DNA from 2 places in the Streptomyces sp. NPDC001678 genome. Region 2 is predicted to be linked to the other one. Evidence: riboswitches for the same ligand, from Rfam matches in the RefSeq annotation. Region 2 holds a riboswitch; the other holds the start of a gene.
The links. Region 2 has a riboswitch for cobalamin ahead of ACFYZR_RS29720 (ribonucleoside-diphosphate reductase subunit alpha). Riboswitches for the same ligand answer to the same signal wherever they lie in the genome.
Positions count from the first base shown of each region.

Region 1 (5,260 bases), on a different contig from region 2:
CGCGTCGAACGGGTTCCGGCGGCGCCGGTGCGGCAGCGCCAGCAGCGCCGCCTGCCGTACGTCCGCCGTCGTCACATCCGTACGCCCCGCCCAGGCGGCCAGCGCGGCGGAGGTGCGTGCTGTCACGATGTCCGCGCGCATGCCGTCCACCTCGAACCCGGCGCACACCGCCGCGATCCGGCGCAGCGCGCCGTCCCCGAGCCGTACGCCCGGCAGCAGCGCCCGCGCGGCGGCGATGCGCTCGCGCAGCGTGTCCTCCTCCGGCGCCCACTTGGCGGCGAAGGCCGCCGGGTCCTCGTCGAAGGCGAGGCGCCGGCGCACGACCTCGACGCGCTCCTCGGTCTCGCGGGAGGCGGCGACCTCGACGGTCAGCCCGAAGCGGTCGAGGAGCTGCGGGCGCAGCTCGCCCTCCTCGGGGTTCATGGTGCCCACGAGGAGGAAGCGGGAGGCGTGGCGTACGGAGACGCCCTCGCGCTCGACGGAGGAGACGCCGGTCGCCGCCGCGTCCAGCAGGCTGTCCACGAGGTGGTCGCCCAGCAGGTTGACCTCGTCGACGTAGAGCACGCCCCGGTGCGCCGCGGCCAGCAGGCCGGGCTCGAACGCCTTGACGCCCTCGCCCAGCGCCCGCTCGATGTCGAGCGAGCCGACGAGGCGGTCCTCGGAGGCGCCGACGGGCAGTTCGACCATCCGGGCGGGGCGGACGGCGCTGTCATCGACACCGTCGCCGCCGCCGTGCGGCCCGTCGGGGCAGTGGGGGTCCGGGGCCGCCGGGTCGCAGGAGAACCGGCAGCCCGCGACGGTCACGACCTCGGGCAGCAGCGCGGCCAGGGCCCGGACGGTGGTGGTCTTCGCGGTGCCCTTCTCGCCGCGCACGAGGACACCGCCGATCGACGGCGAGATCGCGTTGAGCAGGAGGCCCAGCCGCATGTCGGCCATGCCGACGATCGCGGTGAAGGGGTAGGTGGACGAGGACATCAGCGGTTGCCTCCCTGGGGGGAACGAATCAGTGGCGGCGCCCCGGGCGGTATGAACGGCAGTCCGCCCGGCACCCCGTCCTCGATCAGGCGCAGCAGCGCGTCCGTGTCCGCGTGCTCCTCGATCAGATCGCCGAGCCGGTCGAGCTGTTCCTCCCGCAGCGCGGCGAACGACGTGTCGGGGGCGGGGACGAACGCCCGTCCGGCCGCCTTCGCGACCTCGCGCAGGAACGCCCGGCGGAAGCCGTCGCTCTCCAGCGAGCCGTGCCAGTGCGTGCCCCACACCGCGCCCACCCGGCAGCCGTCCAGGCTGTGTCCTTTGTCATCAGAGATGAACGCCTCGGCCCCGCCCAGCACCTCGGCGACGCCGTGGTGGATCTCGTACCCCTCGACGTGCTCGCCCAGGGCCTCGCCGACCGGGCGGGCCAGGGTCTTCCCGACCGCGAACCGCACGCGCACCGGCAGCAGGCCCAGGCCCTCGACCGTGCCGGCCTTCGACTCGACCTCGTCGTCGATCCGCTCGCCCAGCAGCTGGAAGCCGCCGCAGATGCCCAGCACCGGGCGGCCCTCCGCCGCCCGCCGTACGAGCGCGTCGGCGAGCCCGCGTTCGCGCAGCCACGCGAGCGCCCGTACCGTGCCGCGCGTGCCCGGTACGACGACCAGGTCGGCGTCGGCGAGCTCCTCGGGGCGGTCCACGAACCGCACGACGACGCCCGGTTCGGCCGCCAGCGCGTCGACGTCCGTGAAGTTCGACATCAGCGGCACCGCGCACACGGCGACCCGCAGGACGTCCGCGCCGTGCGGCGGGGCGACCACGGACTCGCGGACCGCGCCGCGCAGGGACACGCGCAGGCCGTCCTCCTCGTCGATGCCCAGGCCGTGGGCGAACGGCAGCACGCCGAACGTCCGCCGGCCCGTCAGGTCGCGCAGCATCTCCAGCCCCGGCTCCAGCAGACTCACGTCGCCCCGGAACTTGTTGACCACGTAACCCGCTATCAGCTCCTGGTCCTCGGGGGAGAGCAGCGCTGTCGTACCGAAGAAGGAGGCGAAGACACCGCCCCGGTCGATGTCGCCGACCACGACCACGGGCAGGCGCGCGGCCCGGGCGATGCCCATGTTGACGATGTCGGAGCGGCGCAGGTTGATCTCGGCTGGGCTGCCGGCCCCCTCGCAGATCACGGCGTCGTGGGTGCGCCGCAGCTCGGCCAGGCACTCCGTCACCGTGCCGAACAGCTGCTCCTGGCGGCCCGCGTGGTAGCCGCGGGCGCTGAGCTCGCCCACCGGCTTGCCCATGAGGACGACCTGGCTGCTGCGGTCGCTGCCGGGCTTGAGCAGCACCGGGTTCATGAGGGCGCTCGGCTCGACGCGGGCGGCGGCGGCCTGCATGGCCTGCGCGCGCCCTATCTCCGCGCCGTCGCGCGTCACGAAGGAGTTGAGGGACATGTTCTGCGCCTTGAACGGCGCGACCTTGACGCCCTTGCGGACCAGCCAGCGGCAGATCCCGGCCGTGACCACGCTCTTGCCCGCGTCCGAGGTGGTCCCGGCCACCAGCAGGCCCCCGCCCGGCGGGCCCGTACGCCCGCTCCTGTCGGCTGTCACCGAGACTGTCACCGATTCCTCCCCGCCTTCCTGAACAGGCTGCCCACCGTACGAACCGCAACCGCCGTCCCCAGGGCCAGCAGCGACACCCGGCGCGAGAGCCGGACCGCGCGCTCGATGTCGGCCGTCCGCACGGGACGGTTCTCCCCGCCCAGTACGGGGCGGTGCTCGACGCGCCCGGCGTAGGCGAGGGTGCCGCCCAGGCGGACGCCCAGGGCCCCGGCGAAGGCGGCCTCGACCGGCCCGGCGTTGGGGCTGGGGTGGCGGGAGGCGTCGCGCCGGGCCACGCGCAGGGCGCCGCGCGGATCGGGCCCGGCGAGGACCGTGAGCGCGGCGGTCAGCCGGGCGCCCGGCCAGCCGACGACGTCGTCGAGCCGGGCCGACGCCCAGCCGAACCGCCGGAGCCTGGGCGACTTGTGACCCACCATGGCGTCGAGGGTGTTGACCGCCCGGAAGCCCACGAGCCCGGGCACGCCCCCCAGGGCGCCCCAGACGAGGGCGCCCACGACGGCGTCGGAGGTGTTCTCGGCGACGGACTCCACCACGGCCCGGGCGATCTGCTGCGCGTCCAGCGCCTGCGGGTCGCGGCCGCACAGGTGCGGCAGCCGCTCCCGGGCGACCTCCAGGTCCCCGGCGGCCAGCGCCCCGCCGATGGCCCGGGCCTCCCGGCCCAGGGACGTGCCGCCCAGGACGGACCACGTGACGGCGGCGGTCAGCGCGATGTCGGCCGCGCGGTGACGTCGCGCGGCACGGGCCAGCAGCCCGGCCCCGGCGACCGCGCCACCGGCGCAGACCAAGGTGTGGAGGGTGCCGTAGCCCCGGTGGTCGCGCCACAGCCGCCGCTCGACGGCCTGCGCGGCCCGCCCGAACGCGGCCACGGGGTGACCGCGGCGGGGGTCGCCGAGGAGCTGGTCGCAGGCGAAGCCCAGGGCGGCGCCGTACGCGAAGGAAAAGCGATCGCTGCCGGGCATGGCGAAGCGGTGTCCTCACTCAGGGTCCGCGCCCTGGCTCGACGTCGACCGGCGACCAGAGTCTCCTGGCTCCCGGATCCGCGCCGCCCCCGGCCTTCCGGCTCGCGCCGTGGCCATCGGTTGGGGGGACACTCCCCGGTGACAGTGGCGGGACCGCGCCGGATTCGCACCGGCTTCCTCTGCTGTCGCCGTTTGGCTCCGGAAGTCCACCATGGGGCGGGAAGGGGCGTCAACTCGCCCTGACCTGCGCTCCTACTGGCGCCGTCGGGCCGACCTCAAGACATATGCGCCGCTCTCTCGCCCACGGCCCGGACGCCCGGCAGCGCGCGCCGACGACGGAGGGGCGGGCGGGAGACGACGGAGGGGCGGGACCGGAGAACCCGGTCCCGCCCCTCCGCGAACGCACGCGGTGTGCCCGTCAGGCGACGATCAGATAGATCCCGTAGCCCACCGCCGCCGCGCACAGCGCGAAGCACGCGTACGCGCCGGTGCGGGTCAGAAGAGGCGAGCCGGTCGCGGAAGTGGCGCCCGCGGCCTCCGGCTTGCGGGACGTGCCGAGGATGCCGAGCGTGAAGACGCCCACGAGGCCGACGGTGACCACGAGGCTCACGCCGAAGACCTGGCCGAGAGCTGCCCAGTCGATGTGCATGGTGGTTCTTCCTCCGTTGCCCGGCGTCAGCCGGTCGTCGCGGCGGCGGGGGCGGCCGGGGTGGCGGGTGCCGGGGTGACCTGGGCGGCGGCCGGGGTCAGGGAGCCGGCGGGCGGCGGGGCCACGGCCTGAAGGGCGGCCGTGACGACACCGACGGGCTCCTCGGGGAGGCCCTGCGGCGTGCCCGGGTCGTTGACGTTGTCGTGGGTGACCGGCTTGCGGCGCGAGGCCGCCCAGATGGCGCCGGAGACCCCGAGGCCCAGGACGGCGACGGCGGCGATGCCCCAGTCGCCCTGGTCGGCCAGGAGCGCGGCGCCGGCGGCGACGAGGCCCGCGGCCGGGAGGGTCAGGCCCCACGCGGCGACCATGCGGCCAGCGGTCGACCAGCGCACCACGCCGCCCTTGCGGCCCAGGCCGGAGCCCATGATCGAGCCGGAGCAGACCTGGGTGGTGGAGAGCGCGAAGCCGATGTGCGAGGAGGCGAGGATCACGGTCGCGGCACCGGTCTGGGCGGCGAAGCCCTGCGCCGGCTTGATGTCGGCGAGACCCTTGCCGAGCGTCTGGATGATGCGCCAGCCGCCCAGGTACGTACCGAGCGCGATGGCCAGGCCCGCGGAGACGACGACCCACAGCGGCGGGTCGGAGTGCGGGGCGACGACGCCGCCGGTGACCAGGGCCAGGGTGATGACACCCATGGTCTTCTGGGCGTCGTTGGTGCCGTGGGCGAGGGAGACCAGGGCGGCCGAGGCGATCTGGCCGGCGCGGTAGCCCTTCGCGGTCTCCTGCTCGTCGCGGCCCTTGGTCAGGCGGAACGTCAGGCGGGTGGCGGCCCAGGCGGCGATGCCCGCCACGATCGGGGCGGCGACCGCGGGGATGAGGACCTTCATGACGACCTTGTCGGCGTTGACCGCGTCGAAGCCGACGGACGCGACGGTGGCGCCGATCAGACCGCCGAAGAGGGCGTGCGAGGAGCTGGAGGGCAGGCCCGCCAGCCAGGTCAGGAGATTCCAGACGATCGCGCCGACCAGCCCGGCGAAGATCACCTCTGGTCTGATGCCGGCACTCTC
Region 1 is NZ_JBIAUP010000001.1:57,124-62,383, reverse strand. It holds gene ACFYZR_RS00335 (putative cobaltochelatase) at 1-975, opposite strand, end outside; gene ACFYZR_RS00330 (cobyric acid synthase) at 975-2,585, opposite strand; gene ACFYZR_RS00325 (cobalamin biosynthesis protein) at 2,582-3,544, opposite strand; cobalamin riboswitch at 3,603-3,725, opposite strand; gene ACFYZR_RS00320 (hypothetical protein) at 3,963-4,193, opposite strand; gene ACFYZR_RS00315 (anion permease) at 4,220-5,260, opposite strand, start outside.
Region 1: it holds a riboswitch for cobalamin, as region 2 does, so the genes downstream of both, ACFYZR_RS00325 (cobalamin biosynthesis protein) here and ACFYZR_RS29720 (ribonucleoside-diphosphate reductase subunit alpha) in region 2, are expected to answer to the same signal.

Region 2 (5,260 bases):
CACCCCGGCCCTCATCGGCATCCCCTTCTTCTACTGGTACCAGATGCTCTGGGTGCTGGTGTCCACCCTCCTCACCGTCATCGCCTACGTCATCGTGCGTCGGCGTGAGGAGACGGCCCGGCGGGAGCGGCACACAGGAGGTGAGAAAGGGTGAAGGACGGTGTGAACGGCGTGGCACTCGCCGTCTTCCTCTTCTTCTTCGTCGTCGTCACGGTCATGGGCTTCCTCGCCGCCCGTTGGCGAAAGGCCGAGAATGCCGACAACCTCGACGAATGGGGCCTGGGCGGCCGGTCCTTCGGCACCTGGGTCACCTGGTTCCTGCTGGGCGGGGACCTCTACACCGCCTATACGTTCGTGGCGGTACCGGCGGCGATCTACGCGGCGGGCGCGGCCGGCTTCTTCGCCGTGCCGTACACGATCATCACCTACCCGCTGGTCTTCACCTTCCTGCCCCGCCTGTGGTCGGTGGCGCACCGGCACGGCTATGTGACGTCGTCGGACTTCGTCCGGGGCCGGTTCGGCTCCCGGGGCCTCTCCCTCGCCCTCGCGGTGACGGGGATCCTGGCCACGATGCCGTACATCGCGCTGCAACTGGTCGGCATCCAGGCGGTGCTCGACGTCATGGGCGTCGGCGGCGGCGAGAACGCCAACTGGTTCGTCAAGGACCTGCCGCTCCTCATCGCCTTCGGCGTGCTCGCGGCGTACACCTACTCCTCCGGGCTGCGCGCCCCCGCGCTGATCGCCTTCGTCAAGGACGCGCTGATCTACATCGTGATCATCGTGGCGATCATCTACATACCGATCAAACTGGGCGGCTTCGAGCACATCTTCAGCAAGGCCGGCGAAGCGTTCGCGACCGAGAATCCCGCGACCGGGAAACCCCGGGGTTCGCTGATACCGGGCGCGGAGACGCAGTGGGCGTACGCGACGCTGGCGCTCGGCTCGGCGATGGCGCTCTTCCTCTACCCGCACTCGGTGACGGCGGTCCTCTCCAGCAGGAGCCGCAATGTCATCCGCCGGAACACCACCATCCTTCCCCTCTACTCCCTGATGCTGGGCCTGCTGGCGATGCTCGGCTTCATGGCCATCGCCGCCGGGGTGAAGGTGAAGAACGGCCAGCTGGCGATCCCCCAGCTCTTCGAGGACATGTTCCCGGACTGGTTCACCGGGGTGGCCTTCGCCGCGATCGGCATCGGCGCGCTCGTCCCGGCGGCCATCATGTCGATCGCCGCCGCAAATCTCTTCACCCGCAACATCTACAAGGACTTCCTCAAACCGGACGCCTCCCCCGAACACGAGGCGAAGGTGTCCAAGCTCGCTTCCCTGCTGGTCAAGGTCGGCGCGCTCGTTTTCGTCCTCACCATGGACAAAACGGTCGCCATCAATTTCCAGCTGCTGGGCGGCATCTGGATCCTCCAGACCGTGCCCGCGCTCGTCGGCGGGCTCTTCACCCGCTGGCCCCACCGCTGGGCGCTGCTCGCGGGCTGGGCGGCCGGCATGGCGTACGGGACCTGGCGGGCCTACGCCACGCCGAGCGCCACCCAGGATCACTTCGGGAACACCAACCTCATCCCCCTCATCGGAGAAAAGGGATATATCGGGCTCACCGCCTTCCTTCTCAACGTGATCGTCGTCATCGTCGCCACCGTCGCCCTCAAGGCGCTGAAGGTGCCCGACGGCGAGGACCGGACCCGGCCCTCGGACTACACGGCCGACGCCGGTGACCCGGGCGTCCGCGCGGACCTCCCGCCGGCCACCGCAGGAGCCCCCGGCGGGCACTGACCCGCCGCCCCCGGAACCATCTCCCAGGGGTCCTCCGGAGGGCCGCCACATCCCCGTCCAGGGGGCGTGGCGGTCCTCTTCTCTTGCCCTGCCAGGGACGCCCGTTAGCACATTCCGCGACCGCTTCATGACGCGACGACACAACATGTGGGGGCGCGTGCGAGACCCGGCACTAGATGTATGCTCGTCTCCGCTGTCGTCGCAGGGGAATCCGGTGGAAATCCGGAACTGTCCCGCAACGGTGTATGTGTGCGCATATACCCAGCGCACCTGAAGTCCGACGACCTGCCGACAGCGCGCCCACCACCGAGCCTGCCCCGGCTCGGCCATGGGCGTTGAATTCGTCCGGGCCCCGCGGGTTGGGTCGATGGACGCCTACGAGGCATGCCCTGGTGCAAGTGGCATGCGCGTGCGCGCCCCTCGCTCTCCCGCCCGGCCCACCCAGCCGAGCGAGGGAGAGCCTCAGTGACCATCGCGCCCGCAGATCCGGTTTCAGCTCCGGTCTCAGCGAATGCGGAAGCGACCGGCGGCCCCGGGACCGCGCTCCTGCGCACCCTGACCGACCTCACCGCCGACCTTCCGGCCACCGACCCGGGCAAGGTCGCCGCCGCCGCGCTGCGCGGCCGCAGCGCCGCCGCGGACGACGCCGAGTTGCGCTCCCTCGCCACCGAGGCCGCCGCCGGCCTCATCGCCGAGGAGCCGGAGTACTCCAAGCTCGCCGCGCGCCTGCTCACCCTGGCCATCGCCGACGAGGCGGCCGGCCAGGGCGCCACCTCCTTCTCCGCCTCCGTCGAGGTCGGGCACCGCGAGGGGCTCATCGCCGACGACACGGCCGCCTTCGTGCGCACCCACGCCGCACGCCTGGACGCCCTCGTCGAGACCGCCCTCACGGACGGCGCGGACGACCGCTTCGGCTACTTCGGCCTGCGCACCCTGCACAGCCGCTACCTGCTGCGCCACCCGATCCACCGCGACGTGATCGAGACCCCGCAGCACTTCCTGCTGCGCGTCGCCTGCGGCCTCGCCGAGGACCACTCGGAGCGGGCCCTGGAGGACGTCGCGGAGCTGTACCGGCTGACGAGCACCCTCTCGTACCTGCCGTCCTCCCCGACGCTGTTCAACTCCGGCACCCGCCACCCGCAGATGTCGTCCTGCTACCTGCTGGACTCCCCGCTGGACGAGCTGGACTCCATCTACGACCGCTACCACCAGGTGGCGCGCCTGTCGAAGCACGCGGGCGGCATCGGCCTGTCGTACTCGCGCATCCGCTCGCGCGGCTCGCTGATCCGGGGCACCAACGGTCACTCCAACGGCATCGTGCCGTTCCTGCGCACCCTCGACGCCTCCGTCGCCGCCGTCAACCAGGGCGGCCGGCGCAAGGGCGCGGCCTGTGTCTACCTGGAGACCTGGCACGCCGACATCGAGGAGTTCCTGGAGCTCCGCGACAACACCGGTGAGGAGGCCCGCCGCACCCACAACCTCAACATCGCGCACTGGATCCCGGACGAGTTCATGCGCCGCGTCGAGACGGACGCGGACTGGTCGCTCTTCTCCCCCGCCGACACCCCGGACCTGGTCGACCTCTACGGCGACGAGTTCGACGCCGCCTACCGCGCCTACGAGGCCGCGGGCAAGGCCGTCAAGACCATCCCGGCGCGGGTGCTCTACGCCCGGATGATGCGCACCCTCGCGCAGACCGGCAACGGCTGGATGACCTTCAAGGACGCCGCCAACCGCACGGCCAACCAGACGGCCGAGAAGGGCGCGGTCGTCCACTCCTCGAACCTCTGCACCGAGATCCTCGAGGTCACCAACGACGGCGAGACCGCGGTCTGCAACCTGGGCTCGGTCAACCTCGCGCAGCACCTCGGCGCCGACGGCGAGATGGACTGGGAGAAGCTCGACCGTACGGTCCGTACGGCCGTCACCTTCCTCGACCGCGTCGTGGACATCAACTTCTACCCGACCGAGCAGGCCGGCAGCTCCAACAGCCGCTGGCGCCCGGTGGGCCTGGGCCTGATGGGTCTGCAGGACGTCTTCTTCCGCCTGCGCATGCCCTTCGACTCCCCCGAGGCGAAGGCCCTGTCCACCAAGATCTCCGAGCGGATCATGCTCGCGGCGTACGAGGCCTCCGCGGACCTCGCCGAGCGCCACGGCCCCCACCCGGCCTGGGCCGCGACCCGCACCGCCCGCGGTGTGCTCCACCCGGACCACTACCCCAACGCCGTCGCCGCGTGGGAGGACCGCTGGGAGGCGCTGCGCGCCCGCATCGGCCAGGTCGGCATGCGCAACTCGCTGCTGCTCGCCATCGCCCCGACGGCGACCATCGCCTCCATCGCCGGCGTCTACGAGTGCATCGAGCCGCAGGTCTCCAACCTGTTCAAGCGCGAGACGCTCTCGGGTGAGTTCCTCCAGGTCAACACCTACCTGGTGGAGGACCTCAAGAAGCTCGGCGTGTGGGACCGCGCCACCCGCGAGGCCATGACCGAGGCCAACGGCTCCGTCCAGGACATGAAGTGGATCCCGCAGGACGTCCGCGACCTGTACCGCACGGCCTGGGAGATCCCGCAGCGCGCCCTGATCGACATGGCCGCGGCCCGTACGCCGTACCTGGACCAGAGCCAGTCGCTGAACCTGTTCATGGCCTCGCCGACCATCGGCAAGCTCAGCTCGATGTACGCGTACGCCTGGAAGCAGGGCATCAAGACGACGTACTACCTGCGCTCCCGCCCGGCGACCCGGATCGCCCGCGCCGCGTCCTCCTCGGCCGCCGCGACCACCATCCCGGTGCAGCAGGCCGCGCCCGACGCGGACGCCATCGCCTGCTCCCTTGAGAACCCCGAGTCCTGCGAGGCCTGCCAGTAATGTCGACCGAACGCGCCAAGAACCTGCTCGACCCGGGCTTCGAGCTGACCCTGCGCCCCATGCGCTACCCGGACTTCTACGACCGGTACCGCGACGCGATCAAGAACACCTGGACCGTCGAGGAGGTCGACCTCCACTCGGACGTCGCCGACCTCGCCAAGCTGTCCCCGGGTGAGCAGCACATGATCGGCCGTCTGGTCGCGTTCTTCGCGACCGGCGACTCGATCGTGGCGAACAACCTCGTGCTGACGCTGTACAAGCACATCAACTCGCCCGAGGCGCGCCTGTACCTGTCGCGGCAGCTGTTCGAGGAGGCCGTGCACGTCCAGTTCTATCTGACGCTGCTCGACACCTACCTGCCCGACCCGGACGACCGCGCCGCGGCGTTCGACGCGGTGGAGAACATCCCCTCCATCCGCGAGAAGGCCCAGTTCTGCTTCAAGTGGATCAACGAGGTCGAGAAGCTGGAGCGCCTGGAGACGAAGGCCGACCGCCGTCGCTTCCTGCTCAACCTGATCTGCTTCGCCGCGTGCATCGAGGGCCTGTTCTTCTACGGCGCCTTCGCCTACGTGTACTGGTTCCGCAGCCGCGGTCTGCTGCACGGCCTGGCGAC
Region 2 is NZ_JBIAUP010000020.1:16,020-21,279, forward strand. It holds gene ACFYZR_RS29710 (DUF3311 domain-containing protein) at 1-154, shown strand, start outside; gene mctP (monocarboxylate uptake permease MctP) at 151-1,782, shown strand; cobalamin riboswitch at 1,946-2,090, shown strand; gene ACFYZR_RS29720 (ribonucleoside-diphosphate reductase subunit alpha) at 2,248-4,647, shown strand; gene ACFYZR_RS29725 (ribonucleotide-diphosphate reductase subunit beta) at 4,647-5,260, shown strand, end outside.